Regions from separate parts of the Pantoea sp. CCBC3-3-1 genome, predicted to be linked through region 2. Evidence: predicted binding sites of a transcription regulator. Region 2 holds the regulator's gene; the other holds the start of a gene.
The links. The regulator PurR, encoded in region 2, represses purine synthesis genes. The targets are predictions, from matches to a motif close to CANGCAAACGTTTGCNTG.
Positions count from the first base shown of each region.

Region 1: a site for PurR is predicted at 10,490-10,507, ahead of EHV07_RS17640 (nucleoside-specific channel-forming protein Tsx). Genes of this name have one in related genera too.

Region 1 is NZ_CP034363.1:3,765,791-3,781,661, forward strand. It holds gene EHV07_RS17595 (sugar phosphate isomerase/epimerase) at 1-510, opposite strand, end outside; gene EHV07_RS17600 (substrate-binding domain-containing protein) at 554-1,483, opposite strand; gene iolG (inositol 2-dehydrogenase) at 1,604-2,599, opposite strand; gene EHV07_RS17610 (hydroxyacid dehydrogenase) at 2,633-3,625, opposite strand; gene EHV07_RS17615 (HpcH/HpaI aldolase/citrate lyase family protein) at 3,627-4,442, opposite strand; gene EHV07_RS17620 (NAD-dependent succinate-semialdehyde dehydrogenase) at 4,452-5,885, opposite strand; gene EHV07_RS17625 (MurR/RpiR family transcriptional regulator) at 6,296-7,231, shown strand; gene iolD (3D-(3,5/4)-trihydroxycyclohexane-1,2-dione acylhydrolase (decyclizing)) at 7,379-9,223, shown strand; gene EHV07_RS17635 (SDR family oxidoreductase) at 9,402-10,211, shown strand; gene EHV07_RS17640 (nucleoside-specific channel-forming protein Tsx) at 10,784-11,650, shown strand; gene EHV07_RS17645 (bifunctional aspartate transaminase/aspartate 4-decarboxylase) at 11,710-13,311, opposite strand; gene aspT (aspartate-alanine antiporter) at 13,354-15,045, opposite strand; gene speG (spermidine N1-acetyltransferase) at 15,687-15,871, shown strand, end outside.
Region 2 is NZ_CP034363.1:1,999,764-2,015,634, reverse strand. It holds gene EHV07_RS09640 (FUSC family protein) at 1-175, shown strand, start outside; gene hiuH (hydroxyisourate hydrolase) at 226-630, opposite strand; gene hprR (response regulator transcription factor HprR) at 765-1,445, shown strand; gene EHV07_RS09625 (heavy metal sensor histidine kinase) at 1,438-2,805, shown strand; gene sodC (superoxide dismutase family protein) at 2,914-3,432, opposite strand; gene EHV07_RS09615 (DUF1289 domain-containing protein) at 3,523-3,762, opposite strand; gene eptA (phosphoethanolamine transferase EptA) at 3,986-5,617, shown strand; gene EHV07_RS09605 (TetR/AcrR family transcriptional regulator) at 5,664-6,257, shown strand; gene EHV07_RS09600 (alkene reductase) at 6,300-7,403, shown strand; gene gloA (lactoylglutathione lyase) at 7,536-7,943, shown strand; gene rnt (ribonuclease T) at 8,046-8,687, shown strand; gene EHV07_RS09585 (Grx4 family monothiol glutaredoxin) at 8,743-9,081, opposite strand; gene EHV07_RS09580 (C40 family peptidase) at 9,438-10,220, shown strand; gene purR (HTH-type transcriptional repressor PurR) at 10,514-11,539, shown strand; gene punR (DNA-binding transcriptional activator PunR) at 11,601-12,509, opposite strand; gene punC (purine nucleoside transporter PunC) at 12,621-13,811, shown strand; gene cfa (cyclopropane fatty acyl phospholipid synthase) at 14,109-15,257, shown strand; gene EHV07_RS09555 (riboflavin synthase subunit alpha) at 15,321-15,871, opposite strand, start outside.

The DNA.
Region 1 (15,871 bases), 1.8 Mb from region 2:
GGTCCAGCGGCGGGCGAGTTCGTCAAACCCTTCTTCAATCAACCCTTCCGGCCATTGCGGATAAGGGTAAAGATAAGGCCAGAGCAACGTGCCGGAAAACGTCACGTGCCTGTCCAGCCCAAAGCGGCGAGAGGCTTTAGCGGCCAGCAGCAGCTGTTCGGTAGCCCAGCGCTGGCGCAGCTCGGGGTTGTTATGCACCTTCGCCGGCGCAAAGCTGTCCGCAGGTAAATTAAATGCCGGATGCAGCGCCACCAGCTGCCCCTGCAAATGACTGGCGAGATCGGTCAGTTCCAGTCCGTGCTTATCCAGAACGCCGAGGATTTCATCAACGTAAGTCTGACTTTCGGCCGCTTTATGCAGATCAATTAAGCGGGTATCCCAGCTGGGGATTTCAACGGCTTTAAACCCTTTCGCTGCCGCCCAACCCGCCATACCTTCAAGGGTATTAAAAGGCGCACTGTCGCCGGCGAACTGCGCCAGAAAAACAGCAGGACCTTTGATGGTTTTCATAATGACTCCTGATTAATAAAGGATACCTGTAATAGCCCGTAATTTATTTCGTCATAAAATTTTGATAATTTTCCGGCGTGACCAGCTGAAAAGGAATAAAGTTAATATCCTTTATGCTTTCGCCTTTCGAGGCCTTTTCCGCCATATCGACAGCACCATAAGCCTGAGATTTTGCATCCTGGAAAACGGTTACGGTTAGTAATCCGGCTTTTATTGACTGCAACCCATTTGGGCCGCCGTCCGTTCCGCCTACCAGAATATCTTTGCCAATTTTCATGCCGTTGCTTTTAATCGCCATCGCCGCGCCAATCGCCATTTCATCCGCGTTGGCGGAAAGAATATCGATTTTATCACCCGATAAAATCCAGTTATTCATCAGGTTCATCCCGTCTTCGCGCATCCATTTTGCCGTATCTTCAATCACCACATGCATATTCGGATGCTTAGCAATAATCTCTTTCGCGCCCTGAGTACGAAACCGAGTCGCGTCATTGCTCAGTAAGCCTTTCATGATGGCGACGTTCACCGAAGGGCGATCTTTAACCCTGTCCGCAAGGTATTGCATTTGCAGGCGTCCGGCTTCAATTTCATTGCTGCCAATATAGCTGACGCCATTTCCCATTTCGGAATCAGACGGCATACGGTTAAGATAAATAAGCGGAATTTTAGCAGCACGCGCGGCGTCAGAAACGTTTTTTGTCCCCTGAGTGTCAACCGGGTTAACAATAATGACGTCAACTTTTGCATTAATAAAGTTTTGCACCTGGCTTAATTGTTTATCTACTGCGCCTTGTGCATCTTCAAATTGCAATTTCATATCCGGATAGGTTTTCGATCTTTCAATGACGTAGCCTCTCAGCCGCGAAAGAAATACATCATCCATTTGGGCAATACTGACCCCAACCTGAAGCGCAAATGCCGACGGGCTGAGCGAAATTAATGCCAGAGACAATAAAATTATCTTTTTCATCATTACGATATCCTGTACGGCTGGGGGATATTACAGCCAGCCCCTCAATCGTTTTCAAATCGTTAAATCCAGGCGGATGGCCTGGAACCGGGCAGAGCAGACCGCAAGGCGGATGGTGGATTTCTATTCCAGCGTGACGACGCTGTGGGTATCCGCCGACAGCTGTGCAGCATCCGCCAGCTTCAGGGCGAGGCAGCCGTCCCGAACCGTAACCGGCATAGTCCTGTCATCAGCAACAGCAGTAATAAAAGCATCCATTTCATGACGATAGGCATCGGTATAGCGCTGCATAAAGAAGTCGAGCAGCGGCCCGCGTACTTCGGTTTCCGTCGCGCTGAAGCGACGAACGGGGGTTTCTCGCAGGTTATCATTCATCATCATCCCTGCCGAACCAAACACTTCCATGCGCTGGTCATAGCCGTACACGGCCCGGCGGCTACAGTTGATCTGGCACTGTTTCCCGGATGCTGTGCGCATCTGCACCATGACCGTGTCGTAATCGCCCAGCGCTTCCAGCGAGGGTTCAAACAGGCGGCTGGCAACGGCAAAAACCTCCGTCGGCTCTTCGCCCAAAAACCATCTGGCAAGGTCGAAATCATGGATAACCATGTCACGGAAAATGCCGCCGGAGGTTTTCAGATAGCCCATTGGTGCCAGGCCAGGATCGCGGCTGGCGATCAGCAACTGGTGAAAGTCGCCAATGTCGCCCTGCTGAATGCGACGATGCATCTCGCTGAAACCGGGATCAAAACGGCGATTGAAGCCCAGCATCACCCGATTCGCCTTATCGCCCAGCGCTTTTTCGGCGGCATACGCTTTGGCAATATCAAGATCGACCGGCTTCTCACATAATACTGCTTTGCCCGCTTTCGCCGCCGCCAGCATCAGATCGATGTGGGTATGCGTTGGCGTACCGATAACCACGGCATCAATATCAGGATGGTGGATCGCTTCCAGCGGATCGGCCAGCGCAATGCCGCCAAACGCCGCCGTCAGTGCCTGAGCGTTTTCAATTAACGGATCGGCGACGGCTGCCAGTATCGCCCCTTTATGTTGTGCAACGTTTGCAGCGTGCACCTGTCCAATACGGCCTGCGCCGAGCATCGCGACTCTGATCATTGTTAACTCCGGGTAAGAGGGTAATTATTATTTTTAAGGTGTCTGGCTCATCAGGTCGTCGAGCGCCAGCTGCTGATGATTGACCACCAGCGCGGTATCAAGCTGACCCGTGTAGAAATCGACTATATTGCTGGCGGCGGAAACCGACATACGCATCGCGGCTTCTGCGGTAAGGCCAGCGGAGTGCGGGCTGAGGATCAGGCGATCGCTTTGCGCCAGCAGTGCCGCGCTCAGATCCGCAGGCTCCTGCTTCAGCACGTCCAGCCCTGCTCCACCCAGATGCTCTTGTTGCAGCGCTTCGGCCAGCGCATCCTCATCGACGATGCCGCCACGCGCGGTATTAATCAGCAAGGCGCCGCGCTTCATCATTGCAAGCTCTGCCTTGCCGATAACCGGTTTTTCGCCACTTAGCGGCAGATGGACAGTGACGGCATCGGCGATCTTCAGGCCTTCCCCGATGTCACCCACGCGCTGCACGCCATGTTCGGTAAAAACGTCGTCCGGCAGGTAGGGATCGTAAGCGATAACTTCCATGCGAAAACTGGCTGCCAGGCGAGCGACTTCCCGTCCGATACGACCAAATCCCAGTACGAACAGCCTCCGGCCTGCCACTTCAACCGCTGAAAAACCGTTGCGGCAGTTCCATTCACCCTGACGGATGCTGCGGTCGAAGTAGCAAACACGTTTCGCCACGGCCAGCAGCAGCGTTAGCGTATGCTCGGCGACCGAGAGCGAATTGACGTTGCCGACCACCGTCAGCGGAATGTTGCGTTCAGTTAGTGCATTTACATCAACCGAGTCAAAGCCCACGCCGTGACGGGAAACAATCTGCAACCGATCGGCGGCTGCAATCTCTTTAGCGGTCAGCAGCTGCGTGCGGATCAGCAGGGCATCCGCCTCGGCGAGATAAGGCGCGTAGCTTTCCACGCTAACCTCCGGCACCAGATGAAAAGTGAAGCCCGGCGCGTTACGCAGCACATCCAGCCCGGCCTGGTGAATTTTTCCTGCAACCAGTACATGCGGCATATCAGTAGCCTCCTGACTGAGCCGGAGGCGCTGTACGCTGTCCGTCATTCAGCTCGCGAAACTGCTGGACGCTGGCGGCGGCGGCGGTGCGAAGCAGCTGGACGTCGTTCGAGACGGTGACCAGGTCGAATCCCCATTCCGCTGCTTTAGCCGCATAGGCTGCGGTGCCATTGTGCAGGCCCGCTTTTTTACCGGCACGATGCGCGGCGTCGAGAACGTGTTTGATCGCCGCAACAATGTCCGGCTCATCCCGATCGAAGCCGGTGCGGTATTGACGTCCGGTCAGGCCGAGCGTCAGGTCGGCAGGCCCGATATAGATGCCGTCCAGCCCCGGCGTCGCAACAATGGCTTCGATATTTTCAACCGCTTCGGCCGTTTCAATCATGGCGAAGCAGACGACGTGCTGGTCCGCGTGCTGACCGTAATCCTGCCCGGCTGAAATCGTCACGCGAGTCGGCCCAAAACTGCGGCTGCCTGCTGGTGGATAACGCACGCAGGAGACCAGTGCACGCGCCTGTTCTGCCGTACTGACCATCGGGCAGATAATTCCCCATGCGCCCGCATCCAGCGCTTTCATAATGATGCCCGGCTCCAGCCAGGGAACCCGCACCATCGGCGCCACGCCGCTGGCCCGCATCGCCTGTAACATCTGTTTCGCTTCTTCATAACCCACAAAACCGTGCTGTAAATCAATGGTGACCGAGTCATAGCCCTGTTCGGCGATAATCTCAGCGGTAAAGGTGTTACCGATACTCAGCCAGCCATTCAGCACGGTTTGACCGGCTTCCCAGCGCTGTTTGATGTTATGCAGTTTCATGCCTTCTCCTCACAGAACCACCTGGGCCAGTTTGACGTTCATGTAGTCATGAATGCCTTCCGAGCCGCCTTCACGCCCCATCCCGCTCGCTTTAATACCGCCAAAAGGCGCTTCGGCAGCGGCCAGCGCGTAGCTATTTATCCCCACCATGCCTGATTCAAAACGCGCGATGGTTTCACGAATTAATGCCGGATCGCGCGTAAACGCGTAGGCGGAGAGCGCAAAGTCAGAGCCGTTGACCCGACGCCACAGATCGTCCGTCTCCTTAAACGAAGTGATGGCTGCAATCGGGCCGAAATTCTCTTCCGCGATAGCGAGCGCCTCGTCAGGAACATCCGCAATGACGGTGGGCGCATAGAAGAAGCCGCCATTGTTCTCGATGCGCTGACCGCCGGTGACGACTCTTGCTCCCCGTTTACGGGCATCCGCAACGATGCTTTCAATCGCTTCAAGACGGCGGATGTTGATCAGCGGGCCCATTTGGGTCTCTTTGTCCTGCCCGTAGCCGACCCTTAGCTGGCTGGCGCGGCTGGCGAAGCCTTCAACGAAGGCGTCATACAGGCTTTCATGCACGTAGAAGCGATCGCAGGTCACGCAAACCTGACCACAGTTGGCGAATTTGGTGGCGACCGACAGATCCAGCGCCTTCTCAAGATCGGCATCGGCATAAACGATCGCTGGCGCGTTGCCCCCCAGCTCCATGCTGAGCCGCTTGATGGTTGCGGCTGAGTCGCGGATCATCTGCTGTCCAAGCTGGGTTGATCCGGTTAACGACACTTTTTTGACCACGGGTGATGAAATAAGCGGTTCGTAAGTGGCCGAGGTTGGCCCCACCACCAGATTGGCGACGCCTGGCGGCAGCCCCGCTTTACGCAGACATTCAAAAATCATCATTGCCGAGCCAGGCACTTCGCTGGAAGGACGCAGCACAACGGTACAGCCCGCGGCCAGCGCGGGTGCCAGTTTGCGAGCCACCAGCACCACCGGAAAATTCCATGCGGTAAATGCGGCCACTACCCCTACCGGCTCGTGAGAGATTTCACACCGCCCGCCAGGCACGCGACTCTCGACAATTCGGCCGTAAATCCGCCGCGCTTCTTCCGCATGCCAGACAAACTGATCGACAGAAAGCTCCCATTCGCGTTTGGCCTGAGCAACCGGCTTGCCGCTCTCCTGTGAGATCACTAAGGCCGCCTGTGCGGTTGCCGCGATCATTTCAGCCGCTACACGCTGCAAGATATCGGCGCGCTCCCAGCCGGACGTCCCTTTCCAGCTGGCGAAAGCCCGATCCGCGCTGTGCAGGGCTTCTTCAGTATCCGCAACTGACGCGCCCTGAAGGGTGCCCAGCTGGCTGTTGTTACCTGGATCGATCACGCTGACCACTTCGCTACCGCTTCCCGTGCGCCATCTGCCATTAATAAACTGTCCGAAATTGTCATACATGGTGTGCTTTCCTCCGGCATCCGAGCCAGGTCGGTCAGACCGCCTGCTCATCGTTGCATCTGCCTGAAACGCTCCTGTTAAACGCGCAGAAACCGTCACAGCAGCATCAATATTTGCAATATTAGGATCACAGCAATAAAAATTGCAATAGCGTCAAACCGACAACTCCAGCTGCAAAAAGAACTTTAAAAACCTTAATAATCAATAGAATAAAAATAAAAAGAGTATTAATTTTTCATTTGAACTTTGAAATGAAATCTATTTTTTAGAGACGAATCACAAATTCCACTGGTAAATTTTCCCTGCCGCCAGCAAATGCGTTAGAAATAGTTGCATGCGAGTTTTACTTGCAATTTTTATTGCTGTAGCGTGCTGGCATGACTGGCAACTGCCTGAGAAGGAATGAAGTAATGGGAAAAGCGAAAGACGTTCAGGCTGCACCGAAGCCGCTGCCGCACAATACTTATGAGCAAATTGTTAATGAAATTACCCAGCGCTATCCGCAGCTGTCGGAGCGGCATCAGCAGGCCGCCCGTTATATAACGCAAAATCCTAATACGGTGGCGCTGGAGTCGATTAACGCCGTGGCGGCTAAATGCGGCATGCACCCTTCGGTGCTGGTCCGTTTTGCCCAGGTGTTTGGCTACAGCGGTTTTAAGCAGATGCAGGGCGTGTTTCAAACGCGGCTGGCGACGGCAGCGCCTGGCTATAACGAACGCATTACCGCGTTGGAAAGCGATCTGAAAAAGAATGATGAGAAAGGCAGCTTTGGCTTTCTGCAAAGCCTGGTCATCAGAGATATCGCTACTTTGCATGAACTGCTCAACAACGTGGCAGAAAAGGATCTGGATGAAACAGCCACGCTGCTTAAGAACGCCGAAACGATTTATATCGCTGGTCAGCTGCGATCGGAACCTGTCGCTTCCCTGCTGCGCTATATGCTGACCATGCTGAACCGGCGCGTGATCCTGCTGGACTCCGCGGGTGGCCTGGCCCCGCAGATGGCCAACAATATGCGTGATAACGACGTGTTGATCGCTATCGCCTTTCGCCATTATGCAAAAGAGGTGATTACGATTGCCGATGATGCAGGCGCAAGAAACATTCCGGTGATTGCGATTACCGACGGCCAGCTCTCGCCGCTGGCAAAAAATGCTCAGGTGCTGTTTACCCTTCCTGAAGAGGAATACAGCTTTTCGCGATCGCTGGCCGCGCCGGTTTGCCTGGCTCAAAGCATTGCCATGGCGCTGGCAGCCGCATTACAGCCGGAGCACGAGCAGCCGCGAATTGAAACCATTACCGAAAGAGAAAAGCGCGCAGAAGGTCGTAAACGTAACCGCGCCTGATTGAGCCCATAAGATCCCCGCTATGACCACCGGGGATCTTATCGCCTGAATTTGCAACTTTTGTTGCATATGAAATATTTAAGCAATTAACGCTGTAACAATAAACCGTGATGCTGTTCTCTGGCGTCCTCTCAGAGTGAGAAAGATATGGCTACGATTCGTTGCACGACAGCTCAGGCGATAGTTCGCTATCTGAGTCAACAATTTACCGAAGTGGATGGCAAACGCGTTCCGCTTTTTCCCGGGGTTTACGGCATTTTTGGTCATGGCAATGTGACCTGCCTTGGCGAAGCGCTTGAAGCCGTTCAGGATACGCTGCCGACCTGGCGCGGCCAGAACGAGCAGTCGATGGGCTTTGCCGCGGTGGGTTTTGCCAAAGCGATGGTTCGCCGCCAAATTATGGTGGTCACCGCCTCAATTGGCCCTGGCACCACCAATTTGCTGACCGCCGCGGGCGTTGCGCATACCAGCCGTCTGCCGATGCTAATGATTTGCGGCGACAGCTTTGCCCGGCGCCATCCCGACCCGGTGATGCAGCAGGTTGAGCATTTCAGTAATCCCACGCAAACCGTCAACGATGCTTTCAAATCGGTCACTCGCTATTGGGATCGTATTACCTGGCCGGAACAGATCCTCTCTTCGCTGCCGCAGGCGGTGGCCACCATGCTGGATCCGGGCGAATGCGGCCCGGCATTTATCGGCGTTTGCCAGGATGTTCAGGAGATGGCGTGGGATTATCCGGAAGCATTTTTCCAGCCTCGTCTGCATTCGATGCCGCGCCCACGTCCGGATCGTCTGGTGCTGGCGCAGGCGGTCGAGCGCCTGAAACAGGCAAAACGGCCGCTAATTATTTCCGGCGGTGGCGTGCGTTATTCGCAGGCCGAAGCGGTGCTGGAAGAGTTTGCGCTGGCGCACGGTATTCCGGTGGTGGAAACCATCGCCGGTAAAGGCGCCTTTACTCACGATCATCCCGCGCATATGGGGCCGATTGGCATTTTGGGTTCAACCTCTGCTAACGAGCTTGCCGCTCATGCCGACGTGATCCTCGCCGTGGGTACGCGCCTGATGGATTTTGTCACCGGCTCCTGGACGGTGTTCGACCATAAAGCACAGTTTATCGCGCTTAACGCCGCGCGTTTCGACGCTCATAAGCACTTTTCCCTCCCGCTGGTATGCGATGCCCGCGAAGGTCTCAGTGAACTGCACACCGCGCTGGGCGAATGGGAAGCCGATGCCGCCTGGCTGGAAAGAGGCCGCAAAGCTTTTGCCGGGTGGAATGCACTGATCGCCGGACAGCAGGAACGCACCACCGGCAACGACGATCCCACTTATGCGCAGGTTGTCGGCGTGGTGAACGCGCAGGCGGCACCGGAAGATTACATTATCAGCGCGGCAGGCGGTTTGCCTGGCGAGCTGGTGAAGGGCTGGCGCGTCAAAAACAGCGGCACCTTCGACTGTGAATTCGGTTTCTCCTGCATGGGATATGAACTCTCCGCAGGCTGGGGCGTGGCCATGACCGAACAGGATCGGGATGTGTTCGTGATGATTGGCGACGGCACCTACATGATGATGAATTCGGATATCTATTCCAGCGTGCTCTCCGGCCATAAATTTATTCTGCTGGTCTGCGACAACGGCGGCTTTGCGGTGATTAACCGGCTTCAGAATGCCAAAGGCGGTGCCTCCTTCAATAATCTGCTGAAAGATTGTCGGGTCAAAGAACCCTTCCATGTCGATTTTGTCGCCAATGCGCAATCAATGGGCGCGCGGGCCCGTAAAGTCACCTCGCTGAACGAGCTGGAAGAAGCGATTCAGTGGGCGAAAGGCAACGATCGCACGACGGTGATTTGCATTTCTACTCATCCTTACAGCTGGACGCCGGGCGATGCATGGTGGGACGTCGGCGTGCCGGAAGTAAGCGCTCGTGAAAGCGTTAATGAAGCCCGCGCGGCTCATGTTGAAGGACGTAAAAAACAGCGGCTCGGCCTTTGACAGGGAATAAGAAAAGGGTGCTTAAAGCGAAACCCGGCATCGCGCCGATTGCCTGGACGAATGACGCTCTTCCCCAGTTGGATGGCGACACGCCGCTGAAGTATGCCCGTATTGGCTATAACACCCTGCACAGCGCACTCTGCGCGGCAGGATATCATCTCGTTCAAGGAGTCATCTGATGAGTCAGTTAACAGGAAAAGTTGCCGTTGTTACCGGTGGCACCCAGGGGCTAGGCGCCGCTATCGCCCGTCATTTCATGCAGCAGGGCGCCGCTGGCGTGGTTATCTGTGGACGAAATCAGGCTAAGGGTGAGGAGATAGCCGCCCAGCTGAGCGAAGCAGGCCGAACTCGTGTGGTATTTGTACGCGCCGATTTATCTTCTGTGGAAGATTGTCGTCAGGTTATTGCGAAAACAGACGAGCTGTTTGGCAAAGTTGACGTGCTGGTTAACGCAGGCGGCATGACCGATCGCGGCACCATACTGGACACTGAGCCGGAGCTGTTCGACAAGATGTTTGCAACCAACGTGCGTGGCCCCTTCTTCCTGATGCAGGAGACAATCAAAATTATGCGCAGGGAGAACACTGAAGGCGCAATAGTGAATATTTGCTCCATGTCTGGCCTGGCGGGCCAGCCGTTTATTGCCGCTTACTGCTCATCGAAAGGGGCGCTGGCGACGTTAACCCGTAACACGGCCTACGCGCTTTTGCGTAATCGTATCCGCGTCAATGCGCTGAATATTGGCTGGATGGCGTCGGAAGGCGAAGACCGCATCATGAAGCAGTATCACGGCGCAGAAGACAACTGGCTGGAAAAAGCGGCGGCGGAACAACCTTTTGGCCGCCTGATTAAGCCCGAAGAAGTGGCGGAGGCCGTCACCTTCCTGGCCAGTACTGCCTCCGGCGTCATGACCGGTTCGGTAATCAACTATGACCAGTCAGTCTGGGGCGGTTATGACCAGGCGGCTTCTCCAGCAGCTCCGCTTTAAGGCATTGTCTTTCAGCCTGTTCAGGCAGGCTGAAAAAACCTTTAACGGTGCTTTCACTGGAGATTTGATGGACATTCAGCAAGTCACCGACATCCACTTTTTTTATCAACAGTTTCTGCTGCAAATCCGTTGCACCCGAATATGCCCACGGCAGCCAGCCTTAACCCCTGCTTATTTCTCCCTCTATCCATAAGATATCCTTATCGCAACATCTGGCCGGTCTGGCTTTACAACGTCGTTCAGGACGCGTTGCTCACCCTAAAATTCCATCCCTCCGTCAGGCAAACGATTACCTGGCGAGAAAAACGGCCGTTACGCCGCGACAGCGGATTCCGCGCATTAGTTCAGTTGTTAATGTGATCTTAATCACACTTTAGCGGAATTGAAATGAAACAGAGTTTGACATGTGTGAGCAATCTCTATTTCCTAAAGCGCGAATCACGGCACACTGCCGCGGCATTTGATACGGGTGTTTTCGGTTGTGAAAACAGTCCTTCTTCCTCACCGGATAACGACTTAACAAGACCATCTTGCAGGCAGCAGAAAATGGTCATTAAGCATGTGGTAATCTAATGAAATATAAATCTCTGATGGCTGGCGCCCTGGTTGCGCTCTCTTACAGTGCCGCTTCGTTTGCTGCAACCGATGAACCACAATACGTTTCCGACTGGTGGCACCAGAGCGTGAACGTGGTAGGAAGCACCCATACCCGTTTCGGGCCGCAGTTCAATAACGATGTCTACCTCGAGTATGAAGCCTTCGCGAAAAAAGACTGGTTCGATTTCTATGGCTACCTCGATCTGACCAACTTCTTTGGCGTAGGCAACTCAAATGCCAACGGCGTTTTTGACCACGGCTCGCCGATGTTTATGGAGATCGAACCGCGTTTCTCCATCGACAAGCTGACCAACACCGATCTGAGCTTCGGCCCGTTCAAAGAATGGTACTTTGCCAACAACTATATCTACGATATGGGCCGCAACAGCGATAACCGCCAGAATACCTGGTATATGGGTCTGGGCACCGATATCGATACCCATTCCGATATTGGTCTGTCGCTGAACGTCTATGCCAAATATCAGTGGGAAAACTACGGTGCGGCCAATGAAAACAGCTGGGATGGCTATCGCTTCAAGGTGAAATACTTCGTCCCTATCACCACCCTGTGGGGCGGCAAACTGGGTTACGTTGGCTTTACTAACTTTGACTGGGGTTCGGATCTGCGTGATAAAAGCGATGCGTCGCGCACCAGTAACTCTATTGCGTCCAGCCATATCCTGTCACTGGCTTACGACCACTGGCACTACTCTGCCGTGGCCCGTTACTTCCATAACGGCGGACAGTGGGCAGATGGACAGGAGCTGAATTTTGGTAGCGGCCCGTTCGAAGTGAAGTCTACTGGCTGGGGTTATTACCTGGTTGTCGGCTATAACTTCTAATTTCCTGAAGCAATGCTCAACCGCCAGCCGAATGTTCGCGCTGGCGGTTGCCTCAGACGCTACTCAGCCGTTTGCGACGAGTTTTGCGTATATTCTTTGTAATAGTGTTCCATCATCTGTCGCAGCGCCTTACCGATGGCGGCATATTCATATTCATTGAGATTCGCCAGCGAAATACGCCCCGCGGGTTTTAGCGTGCCAAACCCTGTTCCTGGCAGCATAACAATGCCGGTTTCCTCAGCAATGCGGAATAACAGGTCGGTGGGATTTAATGTCTTATTCACCCAGGCTGCAAACTCGTCACCATAAACCTGGCGCGAAATGGCCTCCAGATCCAGCAACGTGTAATAATCCACTTCTTCTTCACTTATGCTATGCGTAATACCCAGCTCACGGTAGAGCACGGCCTGACGGCGTCGAATAATTTCCGATACCGCCGCCTTGTATCCGTTATTGCCATCCATCAGAGCAAACAGGCTGAACAGCACCATCTGTATCTGTTGTGGCGTGGATAATCCGGCCGTATGGTTTAGTGCCACGCTGCGGCTATCTGCAACTACGCGGTCAAGGAAACTCAGTGCGGGGACGTCAGGCGTCAGGGAAAGATAACGTTCGTTAAGGCGATGCTTTTCAGCATCGTTGAGGTTACTGATTTTTTCATCAAGAATATTTTGTCGGTGGGTGGCAATAACGCCCAGCCGCCAGCCTGTTGCGCCAAAATATTTTGAAAAGGAGTAAACCAGAATGGTATTTTGCGGACAGATCGCAAAGAGAGATTTAAAATCGTTGGCGAAAGTCCCGTAAACGTCATCGGTGAGGATGATAAGATCGGGACGCTGCTCCACTATTTTAGTCATCTTTTCCAGCGTGCGATTATCCATTTTTACCGAGGCGGGATTGCTGGGGTTCACACAGAAGAAAATCTTCACCTCAGGATCTAATAATTTATCCAGCTCCTCATCAGGATACTGCCAGTTATTTTCCGGGGAAGCGTTGATCATAACACTCTCCAGCCGGTAATCCTCCAGCTGAGGGATTTCGATATAAGGCGTAAATATCGGTGCCCCCATCGCTACCTTGTCACCTGATTTCACCAGGCCATTGGTACGCAATGTATTAAACAGATAGGTCATAGCCGCCGTCCCGCCTTCTACCGCGAACAAATCCACGTCCTCGGCAGAGAGCATTCCGCCAATCATCTCTTTAACGATGTACTCACGGGTTATTTTTTCACTAATATGCAGCATCCGCGGCGGCACCGGATAATTAACGCCCAGAATCCCTTCCACCATTTCATGCAAAAAAGCCGAAGCGGAAAGGCCTAACTGATCGCGTACATAGCTGACGGCGCGCGATAAAAAAGCCACGCCTGGCTGTTCGTGGTTATTCGCCAGAAACGCGTCAAAACGGGCTTCAATGCCCTGAATCCTTGGTAAACCGCCTATGCCATGAGGAAGATAGGAGTAGGAGAGCTCAGCTTCTTCGGTGGCAAACAGACCCAGTCGCCAAAAAGCTCTGCGAGGAAGCGTCGCCAGAAAATTGGGATTGCCCCGACCCGCATTGAGCATCAGCCTGTCAGCCTTACTTGAGGCCAGCTCAATTAGCGCATCTTTTAATTCAAACGGACTCAGTGAAGCATATTTTTCATAGGGATTTGACATAACAAGGCTCTCTGTTGAGGAGTTCAGATTCACTGACAGGGATTAGACCAGCGCGACAATTAGCGGACCCAGCAAGGTGAGGAACACGTTGGCTAAACCATAGGTCACTGCGAAAGGTGCTGTTGGAACAGAATTCCCCGCTTTATCAAGAATTTCACCAAAAGCGGGATTGGCGCTACGCGTGCCGGAAAGGGCACCGGCAAAAATGGCCACATTGTCATAACGCAGGACATAGCGACCAATCAGTAGCGTGATCATCAAAGGAACCACGGTGACCACGACGCCGATCAGGAAAATTGAGATGCCGTTTGACATGACGGTCTGTACAGCCTGCAAGCCAGACTGTAGGCCTACCACCGCCACAAAACCGGCCAGTCCCAGATCGCGCAGCAAACCGGAAGCCGGCGTTGGCATATTGCCGCTGAGCGGTTTACGGGCCTGATACCAGCCAAAGATCAGCCCCGCCAGCAGCGCGCCGCCACCGCTGCCAAGCGTCAGAGGCACCGCGCCGATACGCACGACCAGTAGCCCTAATATCAATCCGAAGGAGAGACCCAGGCCATGAAACATCAAATCGGACTTTGGACTTTTAATCAGCAACGGTCCGGCCAGTGCGACAGCGCGCTGAACATCCTGTTCACTGCCGTACAGCGTCACAATGTCGTTTTGTTGAATAACCGTATCGTCTTTAAACGGCAGTAATACTTCTCCGCGCTTTAGCGCAGTGACAAACACACCGTGACGAACATCAACCGAGATTTGCTGACGCAGTTCATCAATTCGCTTACCAATAAACACCGGATTTGTCAGCAAGGCTTCAGACGTCTGCATGACCATTTCTGGCCCCTCTTCAGCTTCCAGCTCTTTTCCCAGCAAAGAGGCTAACGCGATAACGCCTTTACGCCGCCCTACCAGCAGCAATACATCGGTGTCGTTCAGCCGCATTTCAGGCGTGACGGCGATGACTTCGCCTCTACGCTTTATGCGCTCCAGCGTAACGGGATAAAGCGGATCGGCAGCCGACTCCACCGCCGCTACGGTCTTTCCAGCAGCCGGCCCGGCGAGAAATACGCGTCCTACCAGCTCTGGCAGAGCCGGTTCCTGACCCGGTGCCAGCAGGCTGGCACCGTGAAGAAGCTCCAGCTCCGCTTTTACCGCATCGTCACGTATCGTACGGCCCATAATTTTGGGCAGAATATTGACGCAAATAATAATCGCGCCCAGAGAGCCAAAGATATAAGTAACGGCATAACCCACGGCCACATTTCCCTGCATTTGTTGCAGCTGCGCCGGATCCAGACTCAATTTAGAAATGGCCGCACTGGCTGTTCCTATAATGGCTGACTGAGTCAGCGCACCGGCAGCAATACCTGCGGCAATACCTTTATCCAGCGCAAAGAATTTCGCCATCGCTACGATCGTTACTAATGAAGAAACAACTAAAATTAGTGCCAGAGCTATTTCACGCAGCGTGCGTCGACCTAATGAAGAAAAGAATTTAGGGCCACTTTCAAAACCTACGGCATAGATGAAAAGGGCAAACAAAACATTTTTAATTCCACTATCAATAGTGACCCCAACCTGACTAATTAATACGGAAACCAGCAGTGCACCCGCTACGCCGCCAAGCTGAAATGCGCCAAGTTTAAATTGACCAATCCATGTACCCACAGCGAGCGAAAGGAATAGCGCCAGCTCGGGTGAAAGCCGAAAGATTTCGTGGAGCCAGTTCATAGAAATTATCCTGCAATAAGTTAACGACCGTACGAAAAATACCTGGCCGGAAGAGTAATTTATATTAATAGCGTATTAAGTCGCGACATTCATAAAGCTAGTCGTGATTGCGAAAAAAACAAATTATTTCCTCAATATAAAAATCACATTAATAGCAGTGATAAATTAACGCATAAATATAAAAGAGACATAAATGATGATGCTGTTTTCTGCGCTGGAGATATTTTTTTGCGGTGAGTAACAACAATCATCGATCCGCAAAAAAAACAGATAACAGGCGAGATATAGCGATGTAATACAAAAAGTTATGAATTAACCTTCGTGTATCTAGCTTTGCGTATTTGCTGCCGCCATTGCAATCATCGCAATAATTTATCCGTCCTCTCTTCATCCTCCGTCGTTTACTTGCATTCCATTACATATTACCTTAGTTAAACATTAGATTAACTTATGATTCATTTATTTCATGCTAACGCGCGGTTTACGCAGGGAAGGAAGAGTTTGAAAATACGGCAACACGCGGGATCTCCTGCGCTGAGTAAATAAATACTTTCTAAACCTCTACCGGGTCATCCTGTTATTTTGTTCCTGACGTCGTATACTCCCCCCCGACTAAAAATTCGTCAGTAAAAGGAAGAGTGATGAGTGCCAAATCCGTTGAAAATGGCGTACAGCTGCGTCCGCTGGAGCGGGAAGATCTGCGCTTTGTTCACCAGCTTGATAACAATGCCAGCGTGATGCGCTACTGGTTTGAAGAGCCTTATGAAGCTTTTGTGGAGCTGGAGGATCTGTACAGCAAGCATATCCACGATCAGAGCGAACGTCG
Region 2 (15,871 bases):
AATTATCAGCGTGAAGGGCGTGCAGCAGGATCCGCTGGATAACACCCTTAATGAACTCCAAACCATTGTTACCACGCTGGCGGCGGGCCATACTGCAAATGAGACGGAGCTGGCCGGGATCGTCTGGCGACTCTACTGCTCGCTCTCTCAGCTGCGTGTGGCACTACCTCAGTAAGCCGGCCGGTTTCATCCGGCAGGATAATTCCGGTAGCACGCTTTATACACTCAGCTTCCGCGATAGGTGGAATAGCCATACTGACTCAACAACAGAGGAACGTGATAATGCTCCCCGGTGTTGGTGATATGAAATTCCACGGGGATTTCCGGGAAGAAGCTCTCCATGTGCTGTGCCGAGAAATATTTTCCCGTCTGGAACACTACCCGGTAATCGCCGGCAGCCGCTGGCTGCGCTGGCCACAACGCGGGAATACGGCCTTCTTGATCCGTGGTTGCTGCATTAAGCTTTTTCCAGCCATCACTCTGCTTTTGTTCGAGGGTAACTTCCACGCCAGAAGCGGGTTTGCCAGTCTGCTGGTTAAGGATATGGACGCTTAACAGATTTTTGGCCTGACCCAGCGCGGGCAGCGACAGTGCCATAACAAGAGCGGTAAAGATGAGGTTCTTTTTCATTTTTGGTTTCCATTATTTTCGACCAGTACAGCATAACCTGCAACGGATACCGTCCACCTGACAGCAGCATGACATTATTGTCATATTGCGCTAATCAGCAGGACAAATTACTGACCCCATGGCAGACTTGCCTGATGAAAATACTCCTCATTGAAGACAACCAAAAAGCCCGTGACTGGGTAAGTAAAGGACTACAGGAAGCGGGTTACGTAGTGGACGCGGTGGGTGATGGACGAGACGGCCTGCACCTTGCGCTGGAAGGGAACTATAGCCTGATCGTTCTGGATATTATGCTGCCAGGCCTGGACGGGTGGCAGATACTGCAACTGCTCAGAACCACCCGCCCGGTTCCGGTTATTTGTCTTACGGCAAGAGACTCCGTAGACGATCGAATCCGTGGTCTGGAACTGGGTGCCAACGATTATCTGGTGAAACCCTTCTCTTTTGCTGAGCTTCTGGCTCGCGTACGTTCGCAGCTGCGGCAACATAATGTCGCCGATACGACATTAAAAGTGGCGGATTTGGAAATGGATTTAGTGCGGCAATCCGTGATCCGGGAAGGAAAAAGTATCGCATTAACCCGACGAGAATTTGCGCTACTGTGGCTGCTGGCTACCCGGGCCGGGGAGATCGTGCCACGAACGTTAATTGCCAGTGAAGTATGGGGCATTAACTACGATAACGAGACCAATACCGTCGACGTCGCTATCCGCCGGTTACGCCGTAAGATGGACGACCCTTACAGGCATAAACTGATTACCACCGTGCGTGGTATGGGATATTGCCTGTCGGCGAATGGGGAACGGAATGCTTAGGATATCCCTGACGCTCAGGCTGACGATAGTCTTTATTGTCCTTGTTACGCTGGCCTGCACCGGCATCACCTTTACGCTATATCGGGCGCTGGAAAATGAGCTGATATGGCGTGACGAGCAGACGCTGATTAACCGTGGCGCTCAGCTGAGACAACTCCTGCTGGATGGTGCTGAACCTGCTTCGTTACCGCTTTACTTCAACCGTATGGTTGATACCCACCAGGATATTCTTGTCATTCATCCTGCACGGGGCAAGGATGTGGCTATCAACCATACGGGCATCACGCTGCCCCCGGTTGCGACTTTACCTGTAGAACAGGCTGCAACGGCCAGGGCGCTTTATCGCTCGCGGGTTAATAACGGCGATGAAATCACTATTCTGGGTCTGCAGGGCAGTTTTGACGGCCTGCCGGTCACTATTGTTGTAGCCAGAATAAACAGTGAAAGAGCCAGGGTTCTGGCCAGCTATCGGCAAAAGAGTTTTTTTGTCAGCCTTGCGGCGGTGTTGCTGAGCGCCATTCTCAGCCCCCTGCTTATTCGCCGGAGTTTACGGGCAATAAAGATGCTCAGTGAAATTACCGCGACGACAAAGGCGGACCAGCTAAATCAGCCAGTGCCGGTTAGCACACTGCCTGCCGAACTCCTGCCGCTGGGCAATGCGATGAACGTAATGCGCCACCGGCTGGCCGAAGACTTTGCTCGTCTGAACCAGTTCGCCGACGATCTCGCCCATGAGCTCCGCACGCCCGTTAATATTCTGTTAGGGCAAAATCAGGTGGCGCTTATTCAAAAACGCACACCCGAACACTACCAGCAGCTCATTGAGGGCAATATCGAAGAGCTGGAAAACCTGTCACGGCTGACGGATAACATTCTTTTTTTATCACGTGCAGATCATCACAATATCACTCTGCAAAAAGCGCATTGGCCGTTACACGATATGCTGGAGAACATTATCGATTTCATGGACTCTCTGGCTGAGGAGCATACTGTCAGCCTGAACCTGGACGCTTCGGGGTGGGTCTTTGCGGATAAGATACTTTTCCAGCGAGCAGTAATAAATTTGTTAACTAACGCTATCCGGCATGCACCCATGCAGAGTCAAATCACCCTTCGTGCCCGCTCAGATTATACTGCCGCCGAAGTGCAGGTTAGTAATCAGGGTCTGCCATTAACCGAGACTGAGAAGCTTTTCCGACGATTTTGGCGAGGAGACAACTCACGTCATACGCCCGGTTCCGGTCTTGGGCTCTCGCTGGTTAGTGCCATTGCGAAACTTCATGACGGGCGGTGCTGGTATCAACATTGCCGGGGGGAAAATGTTTTTGGAATCAGCTTCACTAATCACATTGATAAATAAAATAACGGCAGAAAACGGCCCTCTGACAGACCGCTTTCTGGCATTCACTCACTTCACTGCTGTCCATTTTCGCTTCTTTTAGCGAAAAAAATGTTGTGCAGCCGTTATTCAGATAACGCCACAGGCAAATCTTCCGCCTCCGCCGCCCAACGGTTGAGGATGATCGGAATGGTTATCGCCACCCACGTGCACCATCAACGCTTTACCTTTTACTTCCGACAGTTTTTTAAGGCGGGGTGCAAGAACAGGATACGTTGAGGTGCCGTCATCCGTAACAAACAGTGCCGGTAAATCGCCTAAATGGCCGGGTTGCCATGGCCCCAGGTGCTTCCCGGTTTTTTCCGGGTCAAGATGTCCGCCCGCTGCGCCAGCGGCAACCACTTTACCGTCCGTTGTTTTCGGCTCGCAGCTCCCGTTAGCATGGACGTGAAAGCCGTGAATGCCCGGCGGTAGCGCTTTCAGCTGGGGCGTAAAACTCAGGCCGTAAGGTGTTTCATCAATGGTGACAAAGCCAATGCTCTCTCCGGCTCCTTTTTCGGTAGCCAGCTTGATCTCTACTTTTTCGCTGGCGGCATGCGCCAGCCCGCACAGCCCGAGAGATAACACCAGTAAATTAATGCGTTTCATACGCTTTCCTCAACAGTCTTTAAGAGCTTTAAGTCTGAACAGAATTCCGGAAAACGCCTGAAAAAAAGCGCATAAAGATAAGTAAAATTTTCAGAAAAGTGACGGCTGTTCAGGATCGGCCGGCGATTCAGGTTTATGGATGCGCTGCAATCTTTGATAGCGTAACCGACATAAACGCAGTATCTCGCGCTTTTGCGTATCGCTAAATGCCATCCAGTTAAAGCGCTCTTCCCGGCTACGCATGCACCCACGGCAGTAGCCTCGTTCGTCAGCCTGACAAATACCCCGGCAGGGACTGGGTACGGGAAAAAATTCTAATTGTTCGGCCACGTCGGCTCCCGGTTAGTGAACGCCCTTCTATTCAAGTTCCTCTGCGCGTTTCCGGCAAGTTAATCGTGACGCAAGTCGTCCAGGCCAACAAGCGTCTCGTTTGTGAACCCAATAACAGAGTTATAAATTTTATAATGGATCTGATAATTGTTTAGCAATTATTAAGGTTTAGTTAATGTAATACCGCTATGCTGATCGAAGAATCTTCCGTGACTGGGCTGCCATGAACCTGCTGAGAAAGTTACACTGTAACGAAAACACCTTTAACCTCTTAATGGCTTTTTTCTTTACCTTTATTCTTAATGCCGTTTTCCTCTTTCATGCCTGGGAAACGATTCCCTACCAGAAACTGCGGGACTATTTGTTCGCTGCTACGATCCCGCTGGTATTGTTCAGCGCCTTTTTATTTATTTTCAGCGTGGCTGCCCTGCCCTGGATACGTAAGCCCCTGCTGATGGTGCTGGTAATAGCCAGCGCGGCAGCAAACTATTTTATCTACAGTTTTGGCACGGTTATCGACACGAATATGATTCAGAACGTGTTTGAGACCGACATGCAGGAAGCGGCCGCATTGTTCAGTCTGCGTTACGTCATTTGGCTAATGGCCGCAGGCATAATACCCGCCCTGGCGATATTACTGGTAAAGATAAAAACCCGTCATCCCTGGTGGATGAATATCGCCTTTCGCGCTATAACCGCGCTGGTTTCCATATTGGTTATCTTGCTTGTCGCCGCATTATTCTATAAAGATTACGCGTCACTGGTGCGCAACAATAAAGGCCTGGTAAAAATGGTGACGCCCGCTAACGTGCTTAGCGGCATAGGTCATTATGCGGATAATCGCTGGTTTGCCGGGAATCAGACGCTGGTTAAAATCGGTGAGGATGCGCAAAAAGGCCCGCTGATTAGCGCCGAAAAGAAAAAGACCCTGGTGGTTTTTGTGTTGGGCGAAACGGCACGCGCAGAAAATTTTTCGCTCGGCGGCTATGCGCGGGAAACCAATCCAAAACTCAAGCAGGAGGGCGTCATATATTATCGCAATGCCACCTCCTGCGGCACGGAAACCGCCATCTCCGTGCCCTGCATGTTTTCCAATATGCCACGTGAGCATTACGACGCCAATCTTGCCCACCATCAGGAAGGCGTGCTGGATGTGATGGCCCATGCTGGCATCAATGTGCTCTGGCGTGAAAACGATGGCGGCTGCAAAGGCACCTGCAATCGCGTTCCCCATACCGATATGACCAAATGGCAGCTTAACGCCCTGTGTCAGGATGAATCCTGTCTGGATGACGTTTTGCTTTACCGGCTCAATCACTATATCGACAGCATTAAAGACGATACGGTGATCGTTTTGCATCAAATGGGCAGCCACGGCCCGGCCTACTTCCGCCGTTATCCCGCGACGATGCGCCAGTTCACGCCGACCTGCGACAGTAATCAAATTCAGGATTGCGATCATCAGGCGCTGGTTAATACCTATGATAATTCGATTCTTTATACCGACTCGATGCTGAGTGAGACAATCGGTCTGCTGAAATCTTACAGTGAGAAGTACAACGTGGCGCTAATTTATCTCTCTGACCACGGTGAATCGTTGGGAGAACATGGCATGTATCTGCATGGCGCCCCTTATGTTTTTGCCCCCTCCCAGCAAACCCATATTCCTTTGTTACTCTGGCTGTCGCCCGATTATCTGCGGACATATGGCATAAAAGAGCAGTGCTTACAGCAGGAAGCGCTCAGCTCAGATGTTTCACAAGACAATGTTTTTCATACGTTATTGGGCATGATGAACGTGCAAACGACGGTGTATCAGCCTTCACTTGATATGATCCGTTCGTGCCAGTCCTGAATCGGTGGATTTGTAACAGACCGATTGGTCTGTTACGCTACCTGCCATGAAGACGACCCGTTTTGATACTCGCGAACATATTCTGACCACTGGCGAACAGCTCTGCGTTCAGCGCGGCTTTCATGCCATGGGTTTGATTGAGCTGCTGAAGGTCGCGGGCGTGCCGAAGGGATCGTTTTATCACTATTTCGCGTCAAAAGAGGCGTTTGGCGTTGCTATGCTGGAGCGTTATTTTGCGCATTATCATCAGCAGCTGCGCGGCTACCTTGACGACCATCAGGGCGATCAGCGTCAGCGTGTTCTCGACTATTATCATCAGTCGTTGCAGACGTTCTGTCAGGAAAGCAGCTTTGCCGGCTGCCTGTCGGTTAAGCTTTCTGCCGAGGTTTGCGATCTCTCTGAACCCATGCGCATTGCGCTGGATGCCGGCTCTAAGGCGATAATTGCTACACTGACCTCTGCGCTACAGAAAGCGCAGCAGCAGCAAACATTGCAGCGGGTCAGTAATGCAGAAGATGTTGCACAAAACATTTATATGCTGTGGCTTGGCGCCAGCCTGCTGAGTAAAATTTCTCGCGACGTCAGGCCGCTGGAAAACGCCTGGCAGCAAATTAATCTGATGCTGCCAGCGCCGCTCTAAAAAAACGCTCGTTACTAGTCGACCGGTCTACCAGGAGTAACAATGAAACTGAATAAGCTTTTTACCCCGTTGAAAACCGGCGCGATCACCGTGCCTAACCGTGTATTTATGGCGCCCTTAACGCGTCTGCGCAGCATTGAGCCAGGCGATATCCCTACGCCCCTGATGGGCGAGTACTATCGCCAGCGCGCCAGTGCCGGGCTGATTATCACTGAAGCCACCCAAATCTCTTTCCAGGCTAAAGGTTATGCTGGTGCGCCTGGGCTGCACACGTCCGAACAAATTGCGGCCTGGAAAGCGATTAATGCGGGTATCCATGCAGATGGCGGACACAGTGCGGTACAGCTGTGGCACACCGGCAGAATTTCTCACACCAGCGTACAGCCAGAAGGTCAGGCTCCGGTTTCCGCTTCTGCCATTAACGCTGAAACCCGCACGTCATTGCGTGATGAAAAAGGCCAGGCCATTCGTGAAGCGACCTCTACACCTCGCGCGCTGGAACTCAATGAGATCCCGGGCGTGATTAATGATTTCCGTCAGGCAGTCATTAATGCTCGCGAAGCCGATTTCGACCTGGTTGAGCTGCATTCCGCTCACGGCTATCTGATCCATCAGTTCCTGTCACCCGCGTCTAATCAGCGCACCGACGCTTACGGCGGCAGCGTTGAAAATCGTACCCGCTTTGCGCTCGAAGTAGTGGATGCCGCGATTGACGGCTGGAGCGCAGACCGCGTTGGCATCCGTATTTCGCCATTGGGCCCGTTCAATGGTCTGGACAATGGTGAAGATCAGGAAGCCGCCGCGCTGTACTTTATTGCTGAGCTGGCGAAACGCAGGCTGGCTTATCTGCATATCTCGGAACCAGACTGGGCTGGCGGCAAGCCTTACAGCGAGGCTTTCCGTAAAGCTATCCGCCATGCTTACCCTGGCGTGATTGTTGGTGCTGGCGGTTATACGGCGGAGAAAGCCGAAGATTTGATCGAAAAAGGGCTGATTGATGCCGTTGCCTTTGGCCGCGACTATATTGCTAACCCGGATCTGGTTGAACGCCTGCAACAGGCAGCCCCGCTGAATGAGCAGCGCCCTGCCTTGTTCTATGGCGGCGATGCGGAAGGGTATACCGACTATCCGTCACTGGCCGACTGAACGTCAGCGGGCCAGCGCTGAGCGGCTCGCTGCACCCGATGAGATTTCCCGGCGTGATTATCGTCCGGGCGATTTCATCGCTATACTTGTTTCTTAGTTATCGGATGATAACGTTTTTTTAAAGAGGATGTTATGCGCTTACTTCACACCATGCTGCGCGTTGGCGATCTGCAACGCTCCCTTGATTTTTATACCAAAGTTTTAGGTATGCGCCTGCTGCGTACCAGCGAAAATGCTGAATACAAATATACGCTGGCGTTTGTTGGTTATACCGAAGAAAGCGAAGGCGCGGTCATTGAACTGACCTACAACTGGGGCACTGAGAAGTATGACCTGGGTAACGCTTACGGCCATGTCGCACTGGGCGTGGATGACGTCGCAGCGACCTGCGAACGCATTCGTAAGGATGGCGGCAACGTCACTCGTGAAGCAGGCCCGGTTAAAGGCGGCACCACGATTATCGCCTTCGTGGAAGATCCGGATGGCTACAAAATCGAACTGATTGAGAACAAGCACGCGGGTCACGGCCTGGGCGCTTAATCTTTCGGGGCGCCATTATGGCGCCCTTCTTCCTTCCTCTGCTGCATCCCGCCGTGAAATTTGCCATAATACGCGCTGCAATTTTTCCCCTGTGAGATCCTGATGTCTGAATCGAACCAACTGAACGCCCTCAGCAGCCGTTTTCGCGGTTTTTATCCGGTAGTCATTGATGTGGAAACCGCCGGTTTCGACGCCAAAACCAATGCATTGCTGGAAGTCGCCGCCGTTACGCTAAAAATGGACAGCGATGGCTGGCTGGAGAAAGACGAAACGCTGCATTTCCACGTCGAGCCGTTCGAAGGTTCCGTTCTGCAACCTGAAGCGCTGGCATTTAACGGTATTGACCCGTCGAATCCGTTGCGTGGTGCAGTCAGCGAATACGAAGCCCTACACGCTATTTTTAAACTGGTACGTAAAGGGATTAAAGATCAGGGATGTAACCGCGCAATCATGGTGGCGCACAATGCCACTTTCGATCTGAACTTTATGAACGCAGCAGCGGAGCGTGCCGCGCTGAAACGTAACCCGTTCCATCCTTTCGTCACCTTTGATACCGCCGCGCTAAGCGGATTGGTACTGGGACAGACGGTGCTGGCAAAAGCCTGTACCGCAGCCGGTATGCCTTTTGACAGCGCTCAGGCGCATTCAGCCCTGTACGATACGGTGCAGACGGCCGATCTGTTTTGCGAGCTGGTTAACCGCTGGAAACGCCTTGGCGGCTGGCCGTTGCCACAGGCCGAATAACTGACATAAAAAAGGGCGGGAAAGCAATTTCCCGCCCTTTTCTTTACTGATGAACTTATTCAGCCGCGTCAGAAGGATGCTTTTGCGCGGTTTCTTTGATCAGCTGCTGCAGTTCGCCACGCTGATACATTTCGATGATGATGTCGCAGCCGCCAACCAGTTCGCCATCAACCCACAGCTGCGGGAAGGTTGGCCAGTTAGCGTATTTCGGTAGCTCGGCGCGAATTTCAGGATTTTGCAGGATATCCACGTAAGCAAAACGCTCGCCACAGGCAGAAAGCGCCTGAACGGCCTGTGCGGAGAAGCCGCAGCTTGGCAGTTTTGGTGAACCTTTCATGTACAGCAGAATCGGGTTTTCTGCTATCTGGCGCTCAATTTTTTCAATCGTACTCATAAATGGCTTCCTTTAAGAACTACATGTCTGTTAATTGTAGCGAGTCTGGCCCGTTGATGAAAACGTCATTTTCAGCAGGGTTTTACAGCTAACAAGGCGATGGCCTGCGTTAAAATACCATTTCCCAGCCATCTGGTGTGCTGACTTTAGAAAAAAACCGCGCGAAACTGCGCAGATAAGCAGCTGATTCGGCTAATTTTTACAGCTTTTACGTGTTATGTATTCTTGAAACAAAAAAGCCTAACCCTTTGGTAATGAGTTCGATTAGAATTGTCCGAGCTGTCTGCCCTGGCGCAGATATCCCTAATTATCCAGGCTCTGGCCGCTGGCGGGAGCACAAACTGTTAATGGTAACGATGCGTTCACTCATTACGCTTATCATGCTGGCCTTTGCGCAACTGTTCCTGAATATGGCACACGCATCGCCCCATGCTCCCGTCAATGCCAGCCACCATAAAGTGGACAGCAACACGGCGGCACGTGAAGACGATCGTCGCAAACGCCGCCCGGTAAAATCAACCGGCACGAAAAAAGTCAAAGAAGTCACCGCTAAAAAAGCCCGAACGCCCATCCTGAAGAAGTATAAATTTAAAAAGAAAACCGTTCAGACCGCTGCGCTTCCGCCTAAAAAACGCTATGGCCGTCACTCACGCCACCCGGAAGCGGCTGAATCGCTGACGGAAAATTCTGCTACAGCGCCCCTTAAGCTCAGCAAAGCGCACCGTGTTCGCTATCAGAAAGCGCGCGAAACCGCGATGAGCAAACTCATGGGCCAGCTCGGCAAACCTTACCAGTGGGGGGGGACATCGCCTAAAACCGGCTTCGACTGTAGCGGTCTGGTCTGGTATGCCTATAAAGATTTGGTGAAATTTAAAATTCCACGCACCGCTAATGAGATGTTCCATCTGCGTGACGCGGCGTCGATCAAACGCGATGAGCTGGAGAAAGGCGATCTGGTGTTCTTCCAGATTAACGGACGCGGAACCGCCGATCATGTTGGCGTTTACCTGGGGAATGGCAAATTTATTCAGTCACCGCGTACCGGCAAAGATATTCAGGTTACCGCCTTGAGCGAAGATTACTGGCAGCGTCACTACGTTGGCGCTCGTCGGGTAATGACGCCGAAAACCATTCGCTAACCGAGCCCGACGGGTTATACAAAGCATTAACACAGGCAAAGATTTTCCCCGTCGGGCCGTAAAAATCTCGTTTTCTCGCCCCAGCCTTGTTAGAATCCTTTTTTTGTTGCGCAACACGCCAGGAGGCCAGATTTTATCGGGCTCCGCGGCAGGCTTTTACCGCCTTTTTTTCCTTCCTGACGTATCCGGACCACAAAAAAAACGCCAACCAACGTCAGGTTTCTTTGTTACCAGGCAAACGTTTAACAAGATGCTTATCAGCAAGTTGCGATAGGCGCAGGAGTAGCTATTTCATGGCAACCATTAAAGATGTGGCTAAACGCGCCGGTGTCTCCACCACCACCGTGTCCCACGTCATCAATAAAACCCGCTTCGTCGCTGAAGAGACACGAGAAGCCGTCTGGGCTGCAATCAAAGCATTGCATTATTCCCCCAGCGCCGTGGCCCGTAGCCTGAAGGTGAACAATACCCGGACGATTGGCCTGCTTGCCACGTCCAGCGAAGCGCCCTATTTTGCCGAAATTATTGAAGCGGTGGAAAACAGCTGTTTTGCCAAAGGCTATACCCTGATCCTGGGTAATGCGCATAACGATTTGCAAAAACAGCAGGCCTACTTGTCAATGATGGCGCAGAAACGCGTCGATGGCCTGCTGGTGATGTGCTCGGAATATCCCGATGAGCTGATTCAGATGCTGGAAGATCATCGTAATATCCCTATGGTGGTGATGGACTGGGGCGAATCACGGGGTGATTTTACCGACACCGTGCTGGACAACGCGTTTGAAGGCGGCTATCTGGCTGGGCGCTATCTGATTGACCGGGGCCATCGCGATATTGGTGCCATTCCAGGCCAGCTGGAGCGCAACACCGGCGGCGGCCGCCATGCCGGTTTTCTGAAAGCGCTGGCAGAAGCGGGCATCACCCTGCGTGAGGAGTGGCTGGTGCAGGGCGATTTCGAGCCGGAATCCGGCTATCGTGCGATGCAGCAAATTCTTGCGCAAAAGCAGCGTCCTACCGCCGTATTCTGCGGCGGCGATATTATGGCTATGGGCGCAATTTGCGCAGCAGATGAGATGGGACTGCGTGTCCCGCAGGATATTTCGGTGATCGGTTATGACAACGTGCGCAACTCACGCTACTTTGCGCCTGCGCTAACCACCGTGCATCAGCCTAAAGAGCGACTGGGTGCAACCGCATTCAATATGCTGCTTGACCGCATCACCAGCAAGCGCGAAGAGCCCCAGACCATCGAAGTTCATCCAACGCTGATCGAGCGTCGCTCGGTCGCTGACGGCCCGTTTATGGATTACCGTCGCTAAGATTTTAGCCGGTTATCTGCTTTAATGCAGATAACCGGCGTTTCATTCTCACTCCGCCCGCTTACTCTTCCCGCAACCATTCGCTGTTCAGCGTTTCCGTTTCGCCGAGATAGTCCAGCAGCCAGCTCAGCGCCGGTGATGCCTGTTGTTCCGACCAGCTGACGCAGCAGGGGCTGTCAGGAAAAGCAGGATCCAGGGTAATTTCGCGTAGCGTGCCGTTGCGCAACAAAGGCTGAGCCAGATGGCCCGGCACCATGCCAACACACAGTCCCGCCAGCAAGCAGTCAAACGCACTCTGCCAGTCCGGCACCACCAGCCGTCGCTGGTTATCCAGCGTCCAGGTCGTCCTTTTGGGTAGCGCCCTTGAGGTATCTTCCAGCAACAGCGAAGGCCATTCGCGAATCGCGTCCTCGCTGACGTGTTCCAGCCGTTGCGCAAGCGGATGCGCGGCCTGTACCACACATCGCCAGTTCAACGCGCCCATATTGCGAAACGCAAAGCGACCGCCAACGGGTATCGCCTGGGTAGCGCCAATGGCCACGTCTACCCGACCATCTGCCAGCGCATCCCAGACGCCGTTAAAAACCTCATGCGCAAGATGCAGCTCCATATCGGGAAAGTGGCGATAAAAATCGACCACCAGCTGACGGGTTCGCTCGGCTTTAACAATGCGATCGACAGCAATATTCAGCTGACCACGCCAGCCGTTAGCGACCTGCTGGCACTGGCGGCGAGTGGCAAGCATTTTTTTGATGACAAGACGACCTTCCTGAATAAACACCCTACCCGCATCGGTTAGGGCGACATCACGGTGTCGTCTTTCAAACAGCGGAACCGCCAGCCACTCTTCCAGCTGACGGATGGTATAGCTGATAGCCGACGGAACACGGTGCAGTTCAGCCGCGGCGGCCGTAAAGCTGCCGGTTCGCGCAACCGCATCGACCACTTCAAGTGAATGTTCAGACCACATTTTCTGCCTGCAATATTTTTGAACGCAAGAAACAAATAATACCGTTTCACAACCCCTTTGGCACTCAATTAGACTCCTGCCTCTTTGGTAATAACGGATACAGAGCAAAAAATGCCTTCGAAAGGATTTATTATTTACCTGGCGCTGCTGAGCGTGGCAGGTTTTCTCGCGACCGATATGTACTTACCCGCGTTTGGTGCAATGCAGCAAGACCTGCAAACTCAGCCGGGTGCAATTAGTGCCAGCCTGAGCATATTTTTGGCGGGTTTTGCGCTGGCACAGCTTATCTGGGGCCCGCTTTCAGACCGAATTGGCCGTAAACCTGTGCTGCTGATGGGATTGTCGCTTTTCGCCGTAAGCTGCCTGGCGATGTGGTGGGTTGAATCTGCTACCGTGCTGCTGGTATTACGCTTTTTGCAAGCCGTAGGCATTTGTGCAGCGGCTGTTACCTGGCAGGCCCTGGTTGTCGATCGCTATCCGGCATCCGCTGCAAACCGCGTTTTTGCTTCCATCATGCCGCTGGTTGCGCTCTCCCCGGCGCTGGCCCCGCTATTAGGTGCCTGGCTGCTGAACCATTTTTCCTGGCGCGCTATTTTTCTGGTATTGATGCTGATCGCCTGCGTGCTGTTAGTCGCTACGGCTTTCCTCTCTCCCGCCAGGCCAAAAGCTGACGACAAGGCGGCAGCTAAAATCGGGTTTTTCACTCTGCTTAAGTCGCCTGTATGGAGCGGAAACGTCCTGATTTATGCCGCCTGTTCCGCCAGCTTTTTTGCCTGGCTAACCGGCTCGCCGTTCATCCTCGCCGAACTGGGCATGACGCCGGGCGATATCGGCCTGAGCTATGTTCCGCAGACGCTGGCGTTTCTGGTTGGCGGCTATGGCTGCCGCACGCTGTTGAAACATACCGAGGGTGCGTCGCTGCTGCCGTGGCTGCTGGCGATATATGCGCTGAGCGTAGGCGCGTTTTTTATCGCCGCTCAGGTTGAAGAGCCTTCCACTTACGCATTGCTGCTGCCGTTTTGCGGCATGGCGCTGGCGAACGGTGCTATCTATCCGGTTGTGGTTTCAAATGCGCTACTGCCGTTTCCTCAGGCCAGCGGCAAAGCAGCAGCGCTGCAAAATACGTTACAACTGGGGTTATGTTTTGTTGCAAGCCTGATTGTGTCTACGCTGATTACCACACCGTTGTTCACCACCTCGCTGGTGATGCTGTCAACGGTTATTCTGGCAGGCGCAGGCTATTTGTTACAGCGTACCCGGACGGTAAAAACCACTTTCTCCAGCGCCCACGGCGAAAGTTAAGCCGCTGAAAGTATTTAGTTAGCACCCTAACAATATGATATTGAATATTGCCTGGCGTGAGCATATACTCATTTTCAGGCAATAAAATATAACAATTCAGTATCATTTTGAGTCCTGACAGGGTCGTCCGATTGTCCTTTCTTCACGGGTGCCTATCGCCCACTCTGCAGGTTTCTTTTCAATCCTCTGAAGCACAAGAAATCTGTCGTACAGCAAATACTGTGCGTTTTCTCACAAACCTTGAGAAGTTGACTATTCTTTTCTTAGGTTTCAATCACCCTAAGTGATGGAGAGGCTATGAGTTCATCGTGTATAGAAGAAGTGAGCCTGGAAGAAAATCAGTGGTACCGCATCGTGCAGGAGATGCTGCAGAAAGCCGGTGTTGAAATCAATGGTACTCACCCGTGGGATATTCAGGTCACTCACCCCGATTTTTTTAAGCGTGTCCTGCAGGAAGGATCGCTGGGGCTGGGTGAAAGTTATATGGATGGCTGGTGGCAATGCGAACGGCTGGATATGTTTTTTCACCGGGTGCTTGAAGCCAAACTTGACGAACAACTCCCTCATCATTTTAAAGATACGCTGCGTATCGCTGCCGCCCGCCTGACTAATCTCCAGTCACGCAAACGGGCCTGGATTGTAGGTAAAGAGCATTACGATTTGGGTAACGACTTGTTCACGCTGATGCTCGATCCTTATATGCAGTATTCCTGTGGTTACTGGAAAGAAGCGCAAACGCTGGAACAGGCGCAGGAAGCTAAACTCAAATTAATCTGCGAAAAATTGCAGCTCTCGCCAGGCATGACGTTACTTGATATCGGCTGTGGCTGGGGCGGACTCGCTGCCTATGCTGCGAAGCACTATAGCGTCAAAGTCACTGGCGTCACGATTTCTGCCGAGCAGCAGAAGCTGGCGCAACAGCGTGGTGAAGGTCTCGACGTCACGATTCTTTTACAGGATTACCGTGATTTGAATCAGCAGTTTGACCGGATTGTTTCCGTCGGCATGTTTGAACACGTCGGGCCAAAGAATTACGCCACCTATTTCGACGTGGTTGACCGCAATCTGAAACCCGACGGGATTTTCCTGCTGCACACCATCGGCTCAAACCTGACCGCCGATAATGTCGATCCCTGGATGGATAAATACATTTTCCCGAACGGTTTTCTGCCTTCTGTGCGTCATATTGCAGCTGCTCACGAAGGTCATTTCGTGATGGAGGACTGGCACAATTTCGGACCGGACTATGACGTCACGCTGATGGCCTGGCACGAGCGTTTTCTTGCGGCCTGGCCGCAGCTGTCTGCAAAATACGGCGAGCGCTTTTACCGCATGTTCACCTACTATCTTAACGCTTGTGCTGGTGCCTTTCGCGCGCGGCATATGCAGCTCTGGCAGGTAGTATTTACACACGGTTCCGAAGGCGGTTTGCGCGTTCCGCGCTAGCGGTTAACCGTTAAAAAGGTCGGCGATTTGCCGACCTTTTTCGTTACCACGCCTGCCTGAGATTTACTGCTGAGGTGATGTGGCTTCTACCGCAGCAGCCAGCAATGCGGCTTCACGCTGCGCGAGGACGCGTTCTACGGTTTCTACAATCGCCTGCGTGTGCGGATCGATTTCAATATTCACTCTGTCGCCCAGACGCTTGCTGCCCAACGTGGTTCTCGCCAGCGTTTCAGGAATAAGATGGACACAGAATTTACTTTTGGTGACTTCGCCGACGGTCAGGCTGATACCATCAATACCAATAAAACCTTTATGCAGGATATATTTCATCTGCAAAGGATCCTGCGGTTTAAACCAGATTTCGCGATTATTTTCCGACGTAATAATTTTACTGATTTCGGCCGTGGTCATAATATGACCGGACATTAAATGCCCGCCAATTTCATCACTAAATTTCGCCGCACGCTCAACGTTAATTTTATCGCCTGCACGCAGGTCGCCAAGATTAGTAATACGCAGCGTCTCTTTGACCAGATCGAAACTGACCCGATTCCCGTTAACTTCTGTCACCGTCAGACAGCATCCGTTGTGAGCCACTGAAGCGCCCAGTTCCA